Regions from separate parts of the Streptomyces sp. NPDC001852 genome, predicted to be linked through region 3. Evidence: riboswitches for the same ligand, from Rfam matches in the RefSeq annotation. Region 3 holds a riboswitch; each other region holds the start of a gene.

Region 1 (5,684 bases), on a different contig from region 3:
GCGGTCTATCTCGTCGGCGACGAACTGGGCCTCGTCGTGCTCGGTGTCCGCGACGTAACCGGTGATCCGTGCGCCCTGGCCGGCGTTGGTCCACAGGTTCTTCGGGCGGCGGGACTCGTTGCGCTCGATGACCGCGTTGGCGGCGGACAGGATGGTCTGCGTGGAGCGGTAGTTCTGCTCCAGCAGGATCGTCGTCGCGTTCGGGTAGTCCTCCTCGAACTGCAGGATGTTGCGGATGGTCGCGCCCCGGAAGGCGTAGATCGACTGGTCCGCGTCACCCACGACGCACAGCTCGGCGGGCGGGAGGTCGTACTCGCCGGGCGGGGTGTCGCCCTCCTCGGCGGAGCGCTCCCCGGTGCCGACGAGCTCCCTCACCAGCGCGTACTGGGCGTGGTTGGTGTCCTGGTACTCGTCGACGAGGACGTGCCGGAAGCGGCGGCGGTAGTGCTCGGCCACGTCCGGGAAGGCACGCAGCAGGTTCACCGTCGTCATGATCAGGTCGTCGAAGTCGAGCGCGTTGGCCTCGCGCAGCCGCGACTGGTAGAGCGCGTAAGCCTGGGCGAGGGTCTTCTCGAAGCCGTCGGTGGCCTGGGCGGCGAAGTCCTCCTCGTCGATCAGCTCGTTCTTCAGGTTGCTGATCTTCGCGCTGAACGACTTCGGCGGGAAGCGCTTGGGGTCGAGGTCCAGATCGCGGCAGACCAGCGCCATCAGGCGCTTGCTGTCGGCGGCGTCGTAGATCGAGAACGACGACGTGAAGCCGAGCTTCTTCGACTCGCGGCGCAGGATGCGCACGCACGCGCTGTGGAAGGTCATCACCCACATCGCGTTCGCGCGCGGGCCGACGAGGTGCTCGACGCGCTCCTTCATCTCGCCCGCGGCCTTGTTGGTGAAGGTGATCGCGAGGACCTGGCCAGGGTGCACGTGCCGCTCGGCGAGCAGGTGGGCGATGCGGTGGGTGAGCACGCGGGTCTTGCCCGAGCCGGCGCCGGCGACGATGAGCAGCGGGGAGCCGGCGTGCACGACCGCGGCGCGCTGGTTGTCGTTCAGCCCCTCCAGCAGTGCCGCCGCGTCGAGCGCGGGGCGCGGGGCGCCGTCGCGGTAGTAGGCGTCCCGGTCCGGCGGCACGTCGAACTTCCCGCCGAACAGATCGTCCGGAAGCGGCTCCGGAGCGTGATCGTCCTCGGGCGGCGGATGTTCCTCCTCGTGCCCGCGAGGGGGCTGGAGGTCCGCCAGGAAGCTGTCGTCAAAGAGGCTGCTCATCGCTCTACGAGTCTAGGGCGCCCCACCGACAACCGTTCGCCGTCCCAGAAACCGACCGGCGCGGGCCAATGCGGAAAACCTTCCTTACGCTGCGGAATCACCCGATGACGCAGACGCGATTCCGGGCTCAGATCACGAAAATGTATCGGACATATCACGCACCAACCTTCACACTAGTCACACCAGTTGGCTAGGTTGCCGTCAGGCCGCGTGCGCGGCCTCCGCCGAGTCCGGCGCGCCCGCATGGCGCCCGGAGCCGGGGACCCACCGACTTTGGGGTGAATCGGCCGGCTCCCACCCGGGACGCCACCGTAGGGCAACCCTTCCGAACCACCGCCCGAACCCGACAGCTAACCCGGTAGGCGGCCCATTGGAAGGAGTCGCCTCCCTTGGCGTCGCACCGCAAGCCGCGCCCCGGCGGGACCATCGGAACGGGCCTTCGCACCCCCGCCCTCGCCACCGCCGCCCTCACCTCCATGGCCGTGCTCTCGCAGACCGCCGAGGCCGCCCCGAGTACCGATCACGCCAAGCCGAGCCTGGAGGAGGTCGAGAAGAAGGTCGACGACCTCTACCGCCAGGCGGAGTCGGCGACCGAGAAGTACGACGCGGCCAAGGAGCGGTCCGTCAGACAGCGGGGCCGCGTCGACGCCCTGCGCGACGACCTCGCCCGGCGCACGGCACGCCTCAACAAGGCCCGCGAAGAACTGGGTTCCTTCGCCGCGGCCCAGTACCGCACCGGCACCGCCGCTCCCGACACGGCCACCTTCCTGCTGGCGAACGACCCGCAGGACTACTTCGACCAGACGCAGCTGATGAACCGGCTGACCTCGCGGGAGAAGAGCGCGGTCGACGACTACATCGGCGAGCAGGCCGCAACCATGAAGAAGCGGCGGGAGGCCGCGGAGAGCCTGCAGACGCTAACCGACTCACAGCACGACCTGCAGACCGCCAAGTCCACCGTCCAGCAGAAGCTGGCCTCGGCGCGCGAGCTGCTGTCGCAGCTGACGGCCCAGGAGAAGGCCCGGCTGGCCGCCATCGAGCGGGAGCAGCAGCAGGAGGCGGCGCGCAAGGCGGCCGAGCTGGCGAAGCAACAGGCGGCCCAGCAGCAGGCCGGCTCGTCGTCGTCCTCGGGCACCGGCTCCGGCTCCGGCTCGACGGGCTCCGGCTCGACCGGATCCACGGCGTCCGGCTCGTACGACACGAAGGCCGAGAAGGCGATCGCCTTCGCCCGCGCGCAGATCGGCAAGCCGTATGTGTGGGGCGCCACCGGCCCGGACTCCTACGACTGCTCGGGCCTCACCCAGGCCGCCTGGAAGGCCGCCGGCGTCACGCTTCCGCGCACCACGTACGACCAGGTCAACGCAGGCACCACGGTCTCGCTCGCCGACGCGCGGCCAGGCGATCTGATCTTCTTCTACGACGACATCAGCCACGTCGGTGTCTACATAGGCAACGGCATGATGATCCACGCCCCGAAGCCGGGCGCGTACGTCCGCGAGGAGTCGATCTACTACGGCGGCGAGTCGATCATCCACAGCGTCGTACGACCGGGCTGACCATCCGCCCCCCGGACACGGCGGCCGGCCCCGTCACTTGCGCCGTCCACGCGCGCGTGCCGACGCATCACCGTCCCACGCGCGCGTGCCGGCGTCCTGGTCGCCTCCGGTGCGGCGCTCGCCGCCCCCGCCGGTGGCAGGGACGGATGACCGTCAGGTCCACAGGACGGCGATGAAGATGTTCGTCATGGTCAGCGTGCCGACGAGTCCGAACAGGCCCTTGTCGATCTTCTCCTCGTCACGCTTCACGTAGACCAGTCCAAGGATCACGACCAGCAGCGCCAGCTTGACGCCGATCTTGATGGTGTTGACGTGGTGGTCGTCGGCCTGGTTGAGACCGACCAGGGCCACGCCGGTGACCAGCATGGTCAGTGCGCCGTGCAGCATGCCGGGCACGAACCGGGCCGTGCCCTGGCCCATCGCCTTCATCTGGGTGAGGAAACCGCCGAGCAGCGCGGCGATGCCGATGATGTGCAGGCCGACGAAGAGATGGATGAGTACGTCCATGGGCCCGGAGCCTAACCAGGGGCCCAGCAGCCTCCTGTCACCGGCCCCGGCCACAGCGGTCGGCGAGCGCGCGGACGATCTTGCATATATGCGCCCCATAGCACCCGGAGCCTCGCCTCCGTCCCGCTTTCCGGGCTTCGGTCACCACGCTGCGTGAAGCCGACGACTCCAGACCGGCCGTGCGGTCACTTGCGGTCACATTCCGGTCCGTCGAGGCCAGTTCCGTACACTGCGTTACCCAGTCGTCACAGTCGGGCCTAGCGTCCTCCCCCAGGTGACCGGCTCCCCACCGCCGCCCGGGCCAGGGGCGGCCGTCGGCCACCACCGCCGAGAAGGTCCGGCGGTGGCCCGCTTCCCCTGTGCGGGCCGCCGCCGGACGCACGGACCTCTCGGTCGTGCGAGTCGTACGGAAGGACGTGACGGTCCAGGTGGCAGCGCACCGCAAGCCCCGGCAACGTTCGATGGGCGGGCATACGGCCCGGACGGCCGCCACACTCGCCCTGGCGGGCGCGGCCACCGCGACGGGGTTCGACGGGACGGGTCACGCCGAGCCACAGCTGACGCCGGCACAGGTGAAGGCCAAGGTGGACGAGCTGTACCAGGAGGCCGAGGCCGCGACCGAGACGTACGACGGCGTCAGGGAGAAGGCGGACGCGGCGCAGCGGCGGCTGAACGCGCTGCGGGACGAGACCGCCCGCAAGCAGCAACGGCTCAACACCGCCCGGGACGCACTGGGTTCGTTCGCGGCGGCGCAGTACCGCGAGGGCGGCTTCGCACCGACCTGGCAGCTGGCGCTGTCCGGCGACCCGGACCGGTACCTGGACGACGCCGCGTTCGTGGAGCGGGCCGGTGACCGGCAGGCCGCCGCCGTGTCCCAGGTGCGCGGACAGCTGCGGGAGATCGAGCAGTTGCGAGGCGCGGCGCGCATCGAGCTGACGTCGCTGCGGTCCCGGCAGGCCGAGCTGCGACGGCAGAAGAAGGCCATCACCGCCAAGCTGGACGCGGCCCGCCAACTGCTGGCGCAGCTCGCTCCACAGCAGCGGGCCCAGATCACCGGTGGTGACGTCACTCTGCCGGGACGTGCCTCCCGCTCGGCCTCGGACACCCGGGACGCGCTGGAGCAGGCCGGGACGGTCACCGCCCCGAACGCGCGCGCCGCGGCTGCCGTCGACTACGCCTACGCCAAGCTCGGCAGCCCCTATGTGTGGGGCGCGGCCGGCCCGAACGCCTTCGACTGCTCGGGGCTGGTGCAGGCCGCCTACCGCGCCGCCGGCATCTCCCTGCCGCGCACCACCTACGCCCAGATCGACGCGGGCCGACGCGTCTCCCGCTCCGAACTCCAGCCGGGGGACCTGGTGTTCTTCTACTCCGGGATCAGCCACGTCGGCATCTACGTGGGAGACGGACAGATCATCCACGCCCCGAACCCCTCGGCACCGGTCCGGCTGGCCCCCCTCGACCTGATGCCGTTCGCGGGGGCGACCCGGGTGGCCTAGGCCCGGCCCGCAGGGGTCAGACCAGCCGGCGGGCCGTCGCCCAGCGGGTCAGCTCGTGGCGGTTGGACAGCTGGAGCTTGCGCAGGACCGCCGAGACATGGGACTCGACGGTCTTCACCGAGATGAACAGCTGCTTGGCGATCTCCTTGTAGGCGTAGCCACGGGCGATCAGGCGGAGCACCTCGCGCTCGCGCTGGGTGAGGCGGTCCAGGTCCTCGTCCACGGGCGGGGCGTCGGTGGAGGCGAAGGCGTCCAGGACGAACCCGGCCAGGCGCGGGGAGAAGACGGCATCGCCCTCCTGGACCCGGAAGATGGAACCGACCAGGTCGGTGCCGGTGATGGTCTTGGTGACATAGCCGCGGGCGCCACCGCGGATCACGCCGATCACGTCCTCCGCCGCGTCCGACACGGACAGCGCGAGAAAGCGGACGGGCCGCTCGGCGTCCGCCATCAACGGCGCGCATCGGCGCAGCACTTCGACGCCGCCGCCGCCCGGCAGGTGGACATCGAGGAGGACCACCTCGGGCCGGGTGGCGGTGATGACGGTGACCGCCTGGTCGACGTCCGCGGCCTCGCCGACCACCTCCACGCCGGTCTCGGCGGTCTGCCCGATCTCTGCCTGGACGCCGGTGCGGAACATCCGGTGGTCGTCCACGAGCACCACCCGTACGTGCCGTCCGCCCGCGCCGCCGACAGCGCCGGACGCGGCCCCCTCGGGGGTGCCCGCCGTGCCGTTCGCCTCGGTCGCGTCGCTCATGACGTCTTCTCCGCCCTCTCCATCTCCAGCTCGACCTCCGTGCCACCGCCCGGCACGGACCGCAGCCGGGCCGTGCCGCCGTTGCGTTCCATGCGGCCGATGATCGAT
Region 2 (5,684 bases), on a different contig from region 3:
GCCCAGCGTGAGCGGCTGGCCGTCCACCAGCGCGACGTTGTTGATGCCGAAGGACTCCTCCATCGGGGTCAGCTTGTACAGCTGCTCCAGGATCGCCTCCGGCACGAAGCCGTTCTTGACCTCGATGACCAGGCGCAGGCCGTGCTCGCGGTCGGTGAGGTCCTTGACGTCGGCGATGCCCTGGATCTTCTTCGCGTTGACCAGGTCCTTGATCTTCGCGATGACCTTCTCGGGGCCGACCGTGAAGGGCAGTTCGGTGATGACCAGGCCCTGCCGGCGGGCCGTCACCGTCTCCACCGACACCGTGGCACGGATCTTGAACGTGCCGCGGCCCGTCGCGTACGCGTCCCGGATGCCGTCCAGGCCGACGATCCGGCCGCCGGTGGGCAGGTCCGGTCCCGGGACGTGCTTCATCAGCGCGTCCAGGTCCGCGTTCGGGTGCCTGATCAGGTGGCGGGCGGCCGCGATGACCTCGCGCAGGTTGTGCGGCGGCATGTTCGTCGCCATGCCCACCGCGATGCCCGAGGAGCCGTTGACCAGCAGGTTCGGGAAGGCGGCGGGCAGCGCCACCGGCTCCCGCTCCTGGCCGTCGTAGTTCGGCGCGAAGTCGACCGTGTCCTCGTCGATCGACTCGGTCATCAGGCTCGTCGCCTCGGCCTGCCGGCACTCGGTGTACCGCATGGCGGCCGGCGGGTCGTCGTTGCCCAGCGAGCCGAAGTTGCCGTGGCCGTCGACCAGCGGCACGCGCATGGAGAACGGCTGGGCCATGCGCACCAGGGCGTCGTAGATCGACGCGTCGCCGTGCGGGTGCAGCTTGCCCATGACCTCGCCGACGACACGCGCGCACTTCACATAGCCGCGGTCGGGGCGCAGGCCCATCTCGTTCATCTGGTACACGATCCTGCGGTGCACCGGCTTGAGGCCGTCACGGGCGTCCGGCAGGGCGCGCGAGTAGATGACCGAGTACGCGTACTCGAGGTAGGAGCCACGCATCTCGTCCACGACGTCGATGTCGAGGATCTTCTCCTCGAACGAATCGTCGGGCGGCGGGGTCTTCGTGCTGCGGCGGGCCATCGCTGCCGGCTCCTTGCTCAACGGATGGACGGATCTGACGCGGACCATTGTGGACCGAGGCACTGACAAGCCGTGCCACGACCCGGTCCCGGCGGCCTTCCCGGGCGTCCCCGGGCGGGTCCGACGCAGGCTACGGGATCCGCTGTGGGCGTACGTCCCGCGGGAACTTCGCCGACGCCCCGCACGCTTTGCATACAGTGGCTGGAACGGCAGGAAAACCGCGGTTTCCACAACCGCCTCCGCTCGCGAAGGGACGTACATGCCCATGGGTCACACGACCACAGCCGAGGCAGGCTCCGGGGGCCTGACAGCGACCGAGCACCGCCTGGCCAACGGTCTGCGCGTGGTGCTCTCCGAGGACCACCTGACCCCCGTGGCGGCGGTCTGCCTCTGGTACGACGTCGGCTCCCGCCACGAAGTCAAGGGACGTACCGGCCTGGCTCACCTTTTCGAGCACCTGATGTTCCAGGGCTCGGCGCAGGTCCCGGGCAACGGTCACTTCGAGCTCGTGCAGGGCGCCGGCGGCTCGCTCAACGGCACCACCAGCTTCGAGCGCACCAACTACTTCGAGACCATGCCCGCCCACCAGCTGGAGCTCGCCCTCTGGCTGGAGGCCGACCGCATGGGCTCGCTGCTGGCCGCCCTGGACGACGAGTCCATGGAGAACCAGCGGGACGTCGTCAAGAACGAGCGCCGCCAGCGCTACGACAACGTGCCCTACGGCACCGCCTTCGAGAAGCTCACCTCCCTGTCGTACCCGGAGGGGCACCCCTACCACCACACGCCGATCGGCTCGATGGCGGACCTGGACGCGGCCACCCTGGAGGACGCCCGCCAGTTCTTCCGCACCTACTACGCGCCGAACAACGCGGTGCTCTCCGTGGTCGGCGACATCGACCCCCGGCAGACCCTCGCCTGGATCGAGAAGTACTTCGGGTCGATCCCGTCCCACGACGGCAAGCCCGCGCCCCGCGACGGCTCCCTGCCGGAGGTCATCGGCGAGCAGAAGCGCGAGGTCGTCGTCGAGGAGGTCCCGGCGCGTGCCCTGATGGCCGCCTACCGGCTCCCGCACGACGGCACGCGCGCGTGCGACGCTGCCGACCTCGCCCTGACCGTCCTCGGCGGCGGCGAGTCCTCCCGCCTCTACAACCGGCTGGTCCGCCGCGACCGTACGGCCGTCGCCGCCGGCTTCGGCCTGCTGCGCCTGGCCGGCGCGCCCTCCATGGGCTGGCTGGACGTGAAGACCTCCGGCGACGTCGAGGTGCCGGTCATCGAGACCGCCATCGACGAGGAGCTGGCCCGGTTCGCCGAGGAGGGCCCCACGCCCGAGGAAATGGAGCGCGCCCAGGCCCAGTTGGAGCGCGAGTGGCTGGACCGGCTCGGCACGGTCGCCGGCCGCGCCGACGAACTGTGCCGGTACGCCGTCCTGTTCGGCGACCCGCAGCTCGCCCTCACCGCCGTCAAGCGCGTCCTGGAGGTGACCGCGGAGGAGGTCCAGGAGGTCGCCAAGGCCCGCCTGCGCCCCGACAACCGCGCGGTCCTGGTCTACGAACCGAAGTCCCCGGAGCCGGCCCCGGACGCCGACGTCCCCGAGGACCCGGAGCAGGAAGCCACCGTAGAGGCCGGCAACGAGAACGAGGAGACGGCCAAGTGACCCAGCTCGCCAGCATGGACTTCCACCCCCAGCCGCAGCCCGGCGAGGCCAGGCCGTGGGCGTTCCCCGCCCCCGAGCGGGGCACGCTCGACAACGGCCTGACCGTGCTGCGCTGCCACCGCCCCGGCCAGCAGGTCGTCGCCGTCGAGGTGCTGCTGGACGCGCCCCTGGACGCCGAACCGGCCGGCCTGGACGGCGTCGCCACGATCATGGCGCGGGCCTTCTCCGAGGGCACCGACAAGCACTCCGCCGAGGAGTTCGCCGCCGAGCTGGAGCGCGCGGGCGCCACCCTGGACGCGCACGCCGACCACCCCGGCGTCCGGCTCAGCCTGGAGGTCCCGGCCTCCCGCCTGGCCAAGGGCCTCGGCCTGCTCGCCGACGCGCTGCGCGCGCCCGCGTTCGCCGACAGCGAGGTGGAGCGCCTGGTCCGCAACCGCCTGGACGAGATCCCGCACGAGCTGGCCAACCCCTCCCGCCGGGCCGCGAAGGAGCTCTCCAAGGAGCTGTTCCCGGCGGCCTCGCGCATGTCGCGCCCGCGCCAGGGCACCGAGGAGACGGTCGAGAAGATCGACGCCGCCGCCGTACGCGCCTTCTACGGCCGGCACGTACGCCCCGCCACGGCCACCGCGGTCGTGGTCGGCGACCTCACCGGCGTCGACCTCGACGCGCTGCTCGCCGGCACCCTGGGCGCCTGGACCGGCACCCCGGGCGAGCCGCGGCCCGTGCCGCCGGTGACCGCCGACGACACCGGGCGCGTGGTCATCGTGGACCGGCCCGGCGCCGTGCAGACGCAGCTGCTCATCGGCCGCGTCGGCCCCGACCGGCACGACCGCGTGTGGCCCGCCCAGGTGCTCGGCATCTACTGCCTCGGCGGCACCCTCACCTCCCGCCTGGACCGCGTCCTGCGCGAGGAGAAGGGCTACACCTACGGTGTGCGCTCCTTCGGCCAGGTCCTCAGGTCCGCGCCGGACGGCACGGGCGCCTCGATGCTCGCCATCAGCGGCTCCGTGGACACCCCCAACACCGGGCCCGCTCTGGAGGACCTGTGGAAGGTCCTGCGCACCCTCGCGGCGGACGGCCTGACCGACGCCGAGCGGGACGTGGCCGTGCAGAACCTCGTCGGGGTGGCGCCGCTGAAGTACGAGACGGCGGCGGCCGTCGCGAGCACGCTGGCCGACCAGGTCGAGCAGCACCTGCCCGACGACTTCCAGGCGACGCTCTATCAGCAGCTCGCGGCGACGGGCACGGTGGAGGCCACGGCGGCCGTGGTGAACGCCTTCCCGGTGGAGCGCCTGGTGACCGTCCTCGTCGGTGACGCCGCCCAGATCAAGGCGCCCGTGGAGGCACTCGGCATCGGTGAAGTGACCGTGGTGGCGGCCGAGTAGCAAGACAGCGGCACGCGCGCGTGGGGCCCTGACGGACTGCACACCGTCAGGGCCCCGCTGTTCCACTCCCTTCCCCAGATGCCCGATTTGAGGCGGAGGTTGCCCGTCTGGCCTGTGGGATGTGCTACAAACGCCCGGATCCGTTTGGGATTCCGAAGCGGCCTTCCGTAGCGTCTTCCGGGCTGTTCGTCGGGCAGTGCGCCGCACCCGCGGCACCGGACAGCCATCGCCGAGTCCCCGTACGGCGCGAGCCAGGGGAGCCGGGGACCCACGCAGTCCCTGGGGTGAATCGGGCGCCCGCGCGAGCCGCGAGGGGGTCCGTAGGAGACCTTCCTGCTCCGAACCCGTCAGCTAACCCGGTAGGCGAGAGGGAAGGAAAGGACCAGCCACTTCATGGCGTTCATGTGCGCCACCGGGAAGCACCGCAAGCCCGGCCGGGTCAAGCGCACCACCGCTCAGGCGGCGGGCATCGCGGCCCTCACCACCACCGGTGTCGTCGGCGCCCTCGCCGCCTCCCCGGCGCTCGCCGCCGAGCACACCGTGGAGCAGACCGGTCTCACCCCGGTCCTCACCGTGAGCGACGACGTCGCCGAGCACATCGACGCGCAGGCCGCCGCGCAGAAGCGGGCCGCGGAGCAGAAGGCGGCCGAGGAGGCCGCGGCGAAGAAGGCGAAGGAGGAGCGCGAGGCCAGGGCCCGCGCCGCCCGGGAGGCCGAGCGCAAGCGCCTGAACGCCTTCGTCGCCCCGATAGCCGACTCCTACGTCTCCACGGGCTACCAGGCCAGCAGCTCCCTGTGGTCCTCCGGCCACCACACGGGCATCGACTTCCACGCGGCCGAAGGCACCCCCGTCCACGCGGTCGGCTCCGGCACCGTCGTCTCCACCGGCTGGGGCGGCGCGTACGGCAACCAGATCGTGATCCGCATGGCCGACGGCATGTACACCCAGTACGGCCACCTGTCGTCCATCGGCGTCTCGGTGGGCCAGCAGGTCACCCCGGGCCAGCAGATCGGCCTGTCCGGCGCCACCGGCAACACCACCGGCCCGCACCTGCACTTCGAGGCCCGCACGACCCCCGACTACGGCTCGGACGTCGACCCCGTCGCCTACCTCCGCAAGCACGGCGTGAACGTCTGACGCCGCATCGCACGGCCTGCGAAGCCCCGGCTCCCGAGCCGGGGCTTCGCCTTATTTCACGGGCCCTGACCGGCCCGCTGACCAAAAAATATCCATGGATTCCGGCCCGCCGTCGGAAATTCCGGCTCATTGGAATAGAGTCACGGAACACGCGTCCATCGTCGACGTTTCACGGGGATTAAGGCGGAGGTCGGTCATGCGTATTCCGGCGCACTCGGTGTGCACGGCCATCCGGGACGACATCGTCGCGGGTGTCTACGAGCGCGGCGGCCGGCTGACCGAGGAAGTCCTGGCCCGTCGCTACGGCGTCTCGCGCGTCCCCGTCCGCGAGGCCCTGCGCACCCTGGAGGCCGAGGGCTTCGTGGTGACCCGCCGGCACGCGGGCGCGTGCGTGGCCGAGCCGACCGAGCAGGAGGCCGCCGACCTGCTGGAGA
Region 3 (5,684 bases):
ACCGGGCAAGCGGTTCACCCTGCCCGGCGCACGCATGGTGATCGAACAGCCGCAACTCCCCGAACCCTTGCAGGGCCAGTTCAGCGACCTGATCATCCAGGCCGAGGAGTTGGCCCGGATCCGCGCGCTGACGGAGGAGATGCTGGTACGGCACACCGGGCGCACACCCGAGCAGGTACACCGTGACCTGGAGCGGGACTTGGTCCTGGACGCCCGCGCGGCGGTGGCCTACGGCCTGGTGGACGCCGTTGTGCCCGGCCGGCGGAGCACCCCCGGCGCACCGGACGCGAGGTGAGCCGCCGATGCTGCCGGACCTGCCGCCGCTGCCCGCACTGACCCGAGCCGAGGGCGACCTGATCGACCGTTACCTGGAGGCCGCCGACCTGCTGGGCCGCATCAATCCCGCGCACGGCGGGGACACCTATCGCGGGCTGCGCGCAGCCCAGGCCCTGGTGCGCAAGTCCGCAGAGCTGCGTGACGCCCTCGCGTCGATGCACCAGCGGGGCGAGACGGAGCTGTACGGGGACACACTGGCACGGGCGTTGAGGGTGCTGGACGGGGAACGCCGGACCGCGCGCGTCGCGCTCCCGACCGATGGCGGCGGCTGATCCGGACGCCGGGCCGGGCCGAATCTGACGACTTGTCGACATCGGCCGTCCGGACCGGACTTGAAACGGGCCGAACGATGTACCGCCGACCGGTGTATATCCCGATCGTTTTCCGCGCCTCCCGACTTGCGCTCCACACCGGTCCACCGTTCGCGGAAAAGCGCTCCGCCCCAGGTCCGGGGCTACGTCCCGGACCTGACGGGACCTCGAACACCGCACTGTCCACCCGAACGGGCGAGTGGTGAGTAACGCCACAAATCCGCGGATGCGTTGGGATTTTCGGACTGGTGTGGGTGAAGATCCCGTCCGACGACAAGCCCCCGCCACCGCGGCGGGGCGGTCCGGGCGGACGCCGAGTCCTGCCGCCACCCGGACGACCGGTCGACAGGAGTGGATCGGCAGGAGTGGAGGACCCAGGCAAGACGGGTCGCCGGAACGGATGTTCGTCTGTTCGTCGCAGACGGCCTGAGGTTCCGAGCAGCCCTTGGGGTGAAGCCGCGGCAACGCGGCCGGGCAACTTCGCCAGCCCGAATCCGACAGGTCATCCTTCACAGGCGGCTGACGAAGGGTTGCGCATGACTGCGCTCAATCGTGTCCCGTCGCTCATGGCCCGGGCCGGTACGGCCTCGGCCCTCACCCTCGCCGCCGTCGGCGGCTCGATCGCGGTCCCCGGGCTCGCCACCGAGGCCTCGGCCGCGACCCTCGCGGCAAAAGCACTGCAGGTCGCGGCCTCCGAGGAGGGGGCGCCGTACCGGTACGGCGCCACCGGGCCGCGCAGTTTCGACTGCTCGGGGCTGACGCTCTACTCGTACAAGAAGGCGGGCAAGACCCTGCCGCGTACCGCCGCCCAGCAGTACAACAAGACGCACCACATCTCCTCCGGCCAGCGCAAGGCCGGTGACCTGGTGTTCTTCCACTCGGGCTCCTACGTCTACCACGTCGGCATCTACGCCGGCCACGGGAAGATCTGGCACGCGCCGAGGACCGGGGACGTGGTGCGGCTCCAGAAGCTCTGGACCAACAACGTCTGGTACGGCAGGGTCAGCTGAGCCACCCTCAGGGCAGGAGCGGCTCCAGCAGCAGGGCCGCTCCCAGCACCGTCAGTGCCACCCCGGTGCCCGCCTGGAGTCCACGGGCGGCCCGGGGCCGGCGCAGCCATCTGCCCAGGCGGTCGACCAGCAGCGCGACCACCTGGAACCACAGCAGCGCCAGCGCGAACACGATGAGCGCGAGCAGCAGGGTCCGGGGCAGTGCGGGGCTCCCGGCGGGCACGAACTGCGGCAGCAGGCTGAGGAAGGTCAGCGACGCCTTCGGATTGAGGACGTTGGTGACGAAGCCCTGCCGGAGTGGATACGCAGGCCGGGCCGTCGTCTCCTCGGGCGCCTGGACGGCGCCCCGCAGCGACCGCAGCGTGCGCACCCCGAGCTGCAGCACATAGGCGCCGCCCAGCAACTGCAGCGCCCGGAACAGCGCGGGTACGGCCACCAGCACGGCCGCGACACCGGCCACCGCCAAGGTGGCGTGCACCAGGAGTCCACCCGCGATGCCGAGTCCGCAGACCGCGCCGGCCCGGCGCGACACCAGCGCGTTGCGTACGACCACGGTGAAGTCCGCGCCCGGCATGGCGACCAGTCCGGCGGCGATGCCGGTGAAGGCGATGAGCTGTCCGTCCATGCGCCCAGCCTGCCCCGGCTGGGCCTTCAGCAGGTATTTCCAGTCCTCTGGGTGAGCCTGAAGCAATGCTTTAGGCTCGTCCCATGTACGACCCCACTCGGCTGGCCGCGCTGGTGGCCGTCGCGGAGGCCGGCTCCATCACCCGGGCCGCCGACCGGCTCGGCTACACACCGCCCGCCCTCTCCCAGCAGTTGGCCAAGCTGGAGCGGGAGGCCGGCGCCGCGCTGCTGGTACGGCACCATCGCGGGGCCCGGCTCACCGAGGCGGGCGAGGTGCTGGTGGCACGGGCCCGGCGGGTCCTGGACGAGCTGGATCAGGCCCGGCACGAGCTGGCCCGGCTGACCGGTCTCACCGGCGGCGCCCTGCGGCTCGGCACCTTCCCGACGGCCGGGGTGCATCTGCTGCCGCCGGCGCTGAGCGCGTTCCGCCGGGCGCATCCGGACGTGACGCTGTCGGTCGCGGACTACGACCCGCCGACGGGGGTCACGGCCGTGGCGTCCGGCGAGGTGGACCTGGCACTGACGCACACCTACCACCCGGCCGAGCCCTCCCCCGTCCCGTCGTCGGTGTGTCTGGAGCCGGTGCTGGTGGAGGAACTGGTGCTCGTGACCGCGCCGGGCCACGCCCTGAGCAGCACCTCCTCCCGGCTGCCCCTGGCCGATCTGGCCGGCCAGCCGCTGATCAGCATGGCACCGCAGCATCCCGCCCGCCGGGACATCGAGGCCCTGCTGTCCGACGCGGGCGCCACACCGGCCCTGCTGGTCCCGACCCCCGGATACGCCGTGGTCTGCGCGCTCGTCAGCGCCGGGCTCGGCGTGGCCGTCGTCCCCGAGATGGTGGCCCGCACGGCGGCCACACCGGTGGGCGTACGCCCCCTGGAGGCGGGCCGGCTGCGCCGCACCATCTCGGTGGCCTACCGCCCGGACGAATCCACACCGGCCGCGGACGCCTTCCGCGCCCTGCTCCGAGGCGCCTTCGGCCGAGCGGGCCGCGCGCCGGGAACGTGAGCCACCCGAGCGCACGCAGTGCGTGGCGCACTGGGGGCTACCCGCGAGGGGCATGCGTCCGGCGCCTGAAGCCCCGTCACGGCACCTCGGACCGGCCCTGCCCGCTGTTGCCCCGGCGAAGGAAACCGCAGACGGCACCCACGCCTCCCGAGCGCCGCACGAGAGCTCTCCCGGTCCGGACCCGGCGATCAGCGGGAGTTCGAGGCGCCGGTACGCCACCTCGGCCAGGGCGTCCTCGTCCAGCGCCGAAGGGGGGAGCCGCGCCGCCACCCGGCCCACCGTCCCGCACCCTGCGTCCCGGCCCCCTGGCCGCCTCTGGACTCGCCGTCACCAACAGCCCTCTCCCTGCCCCTCCCCCCACCCCACTCTCGGCCCCGCCACCGACCTCCCCGACCCGGCACGCGGTGAGAGCACCAGCACCACGCGCCTCCGCCCGGAGGGCTACGGCTCCTGTGGCCCGACCGCAGGCACCGGCTCGGCCGGGATGATCCACGGGAGTTCGATGGAGACCGTCTTGCCGCCCTCGCGGGTGGGGCGGACGCGGAGTTTGCCGCCGCACTCCGCGGTGAGCCAGCGGATGATGACCATGCCGCGGCCGTTGTCCTGCTGGACGGCGGCGGGCAGTCTCTTCGGGAAGCGCGGATGACTGTCCGTGACGCCGATGCGGAGGTGTTCGTCGCGGTCCAGGGCGATGTCAACCGTGAAGGTGGGTGACTGACCGAAGGTATGCTGTACGGCGTTCGTGGCGAGTTCGGAGACGATGAGCCGCACGGTGTCGGCCGTCTCGGTGTCCGACGGCAGGCCCCACTCCGCGAGCGTACCCACGACATACGTGCGGGCGGCGGAGACCGAGGCGGGATCGCTCGGCAGAGTGACGGATGCTTCCAAATGGTCTGCCATGGCGACGTCGTCCCTTTCCCACGGGACCGCAGTCCGACACGGAGCCGGATGGTTCGAGTACGGTCCCGGACTGGTGCTTGCTCGTCAGCCTGCCATCACGGGACCGGTCACGGGGAGCGATCCACCAAGATATGCATATATCTGTCGCCCGAAGCGGTGAACTCTACGACGGGAGACCGTATTTGGGCGGCCCGGAAGGAGTAAGGAGGAGCCCATGCAGAACGGGCCGGCAGTACGCCGCCGCAAACTGGGCGCCGAACTGCGCACGCTGCGTATCGGCTCTGGGCTCACGAGCGGTGAGGCGGCCCGACTGGTCGGCTGGCATCAGTCGAAGGTCAGCCGTATCGAGACCGGCGCCAGTGGTGTGAAACCAGCCGATGTGCGGTTACTTCTCGACGCCTACGAGGTGCGGGACGGGCACCTGCGCGCGTTGCTGCTGATGCTGGCGGGCTCCGAGGACACGGGCGACCGGGACCGCTGGTGGCACGCCTACCGCGGGGTGCTGCCACCCACGTACCGGGACTTCATCAGCCTGGAGTCACAGGCCAGCACGATGCGCACCCTGGAGACCACGGTCGTACCCGGCCTGCTGCAGACGCCCGAGTACGCCCGCGCGGTGACCCGGGCGGCCGTGAAGGACCTGGACGAGGAAGGCCTGGACGCGCTGGTGGAGGTGCGCCTGGCCAGGCAGGACGTGCTCCGCGCCGACCGGCCGCTGGAGCTGAGCGCGGTGCTGGACGAGGCGGTGCTGCGGCGCGAGGTCGGCGGCCCCGAGGTGATGGCCCGGCAGCTGGAACGGCTGATGGAGGCGGCCCGGCTGCCCCAAGTCCGGCTCCAGGTACTGCCGTTCGGCGCCGGAGCGCATGTCGGCCTCACCGGGCCTTTCGTTATCTTGTCATTTCCGAGCACTTCTGATCTGGACGTGGTTGTTCTCGACCAGTTGACGAGTAGCCTCTACCTGGAGCGGAAAGAAGACCTCATGGCCTACGCGGAGGCCTTCGACACCCTCAGGATGCACGCCCTTTCACCCGAGGACACCTTGGACTACATCGCCGGGATAGGTGACGGCGCGTAAGGAGGCACCATGTCAGCACTGCCTCGGAACGTCCCTGCCAGTACCGACCTGCACGACGTGCGCTGGCTGCGCAGCAGCTACAGCACGGGAGCCAACAACTGCGTGGAGACGGCCCGGCCGCGCTCCGGCCCCGGGGCCGGACTGCTCGCCGTGCGCGACTCCAAGAACCCGGCCGGACCCGCGCTGCTCTTCTCCGCCGGGATCTGGGCCGGTTTCCTCAGCACCCTCTGATCAGAAGCGATCCCAACCGATCATCCCAACCGATCACCGTATCCACCCAAGGTTGAAGCACGGCCGTGTCACGCCGACTCATGGTCGCGTTTCGCCGATCACCCGTACAGCGCGTTGGATCTCGGCCCCGGACAGGTCCGCGCGGGCGGTCAGCCGCAGCCGTGAGATGCCGTCGGGCACGGAAGGAGG

What was found. A riboswitch is a leader RNA that binds a small molecule or an ion and turns the genes downstream of it on or off. The one in region 3 is predicted to bind cyclic di-AMP.
Positions count from the first base shown of each region.
Region 1: another riboswitch for cyclic di-AMP. It lies ahead of ACFYZB_RS17650 (NlpC/P60 family protein); the one in region 3 lies ahead of ACFYZB_RS13085 (C40 family peptidase).
Region 2: another riboswitch for cyclic di-AMP. It lies ahead of ACFYZB_RS28900 (M23 family metallopeptidase); the one in region 3 lies ahead of ACFYZB_RS13085 (C40 family peptidase).

Region 1 covers NZ_JBIATN010000009.1:137,241-142,924, forward strand. Annotated here, with positions in the region: gene pcrA (DNA helicase PcrA) at 1-1,260, opposite strand, end outside; cyclic di-AMP (ydaO/yuaA leader) riboswitch at 1,473-1,642, shown strand; gene ACFYZB_RS17650 (NlpC/P60 family protein) at 1,650-2,816, shown strand; gene ACFYZB_RS17655 (hypothetical protein) at 2,970-3,323, opposite strand; gene ACFYZB_RS17660 (NlpC/P60 family protein) at 3,752-4,819, shown strand; gene ACFYZB_RS17665 (LuxR C-terminal-related transcriptional regulator) at 4,836-5,576, opposite strand; gene ACFYZB_RS17670 (PspC domain-containing protein) at 5,573-5,684, opposite strand, start outside.
Region 2 covers NZ_JBIATN010000018.1:132,344-138,027, forward strand. Annotated here, with positions in the region: gene ACFYZB_RS28885 (DNA topoisomerase (ATP-hydrolyzing) subunit A) at 1-1,074, opposite strand, end outside; gene ACFYZB_RS28890 (pitrilysin family protein) at 1,334-2,728, shown strand; gene ACFYZB_RS28895 (M16 family metallopeptidase) at 2,725-4,113, shown strand; cyclic di-AMP (ydaO/yuaA leader) riboswitch at 4,331-4,494, shown strand; gene ACFYZB_RS28900 (M23 family metallopeptidase) at 4,507-5,250, shown strand; gene ACFYZB_RS28905 (GntR family transcriptional regulator) at 5,447-5,684, shown strand, end outside.
Region 3 covers NZ_JBIATN010000006.1:211,648-217,331, forward strand. Annotated here, with positions in the region: gene ACFYZB_RS13075 (ATP-dependent Clp protease proteolytic subunit) at 1-295, shown strand, start outside; gene ACFYZB_RS13080 (hypothetical protein) at 303-608, shown strand; cyclic di-AMP (ydaO/yuaA leader) riboswitch at 959-1,180, shown strand; gene ACFYZB_RS13085 (C40 family peptidase) at 1,184-1,657, shown strand; gene ACFYZB_RS13090 (LysE family translocator) at 1,665-2,282, opposite strand; gene ACFYZB_RS13095 (LysR family transcriptional regulator) at 2,366-3,289, shown strand; gene ACFYZB_RS13100 (ATP-binding protein) at 3,731-4,189, opposite strand; gene ACFYZB_RS13105 (helix-turn-helix domain-containing protein) at 4,404-5,264, shown strand; gene ACFYZB_RS13110 (DUF397 domain-containing protein) at 5,274-5,495, shown strand; gene ACFYZB_RS13115 (8-amino-7-oxononanoate synthase) at 5,574-5,684, opposite strand, start outside.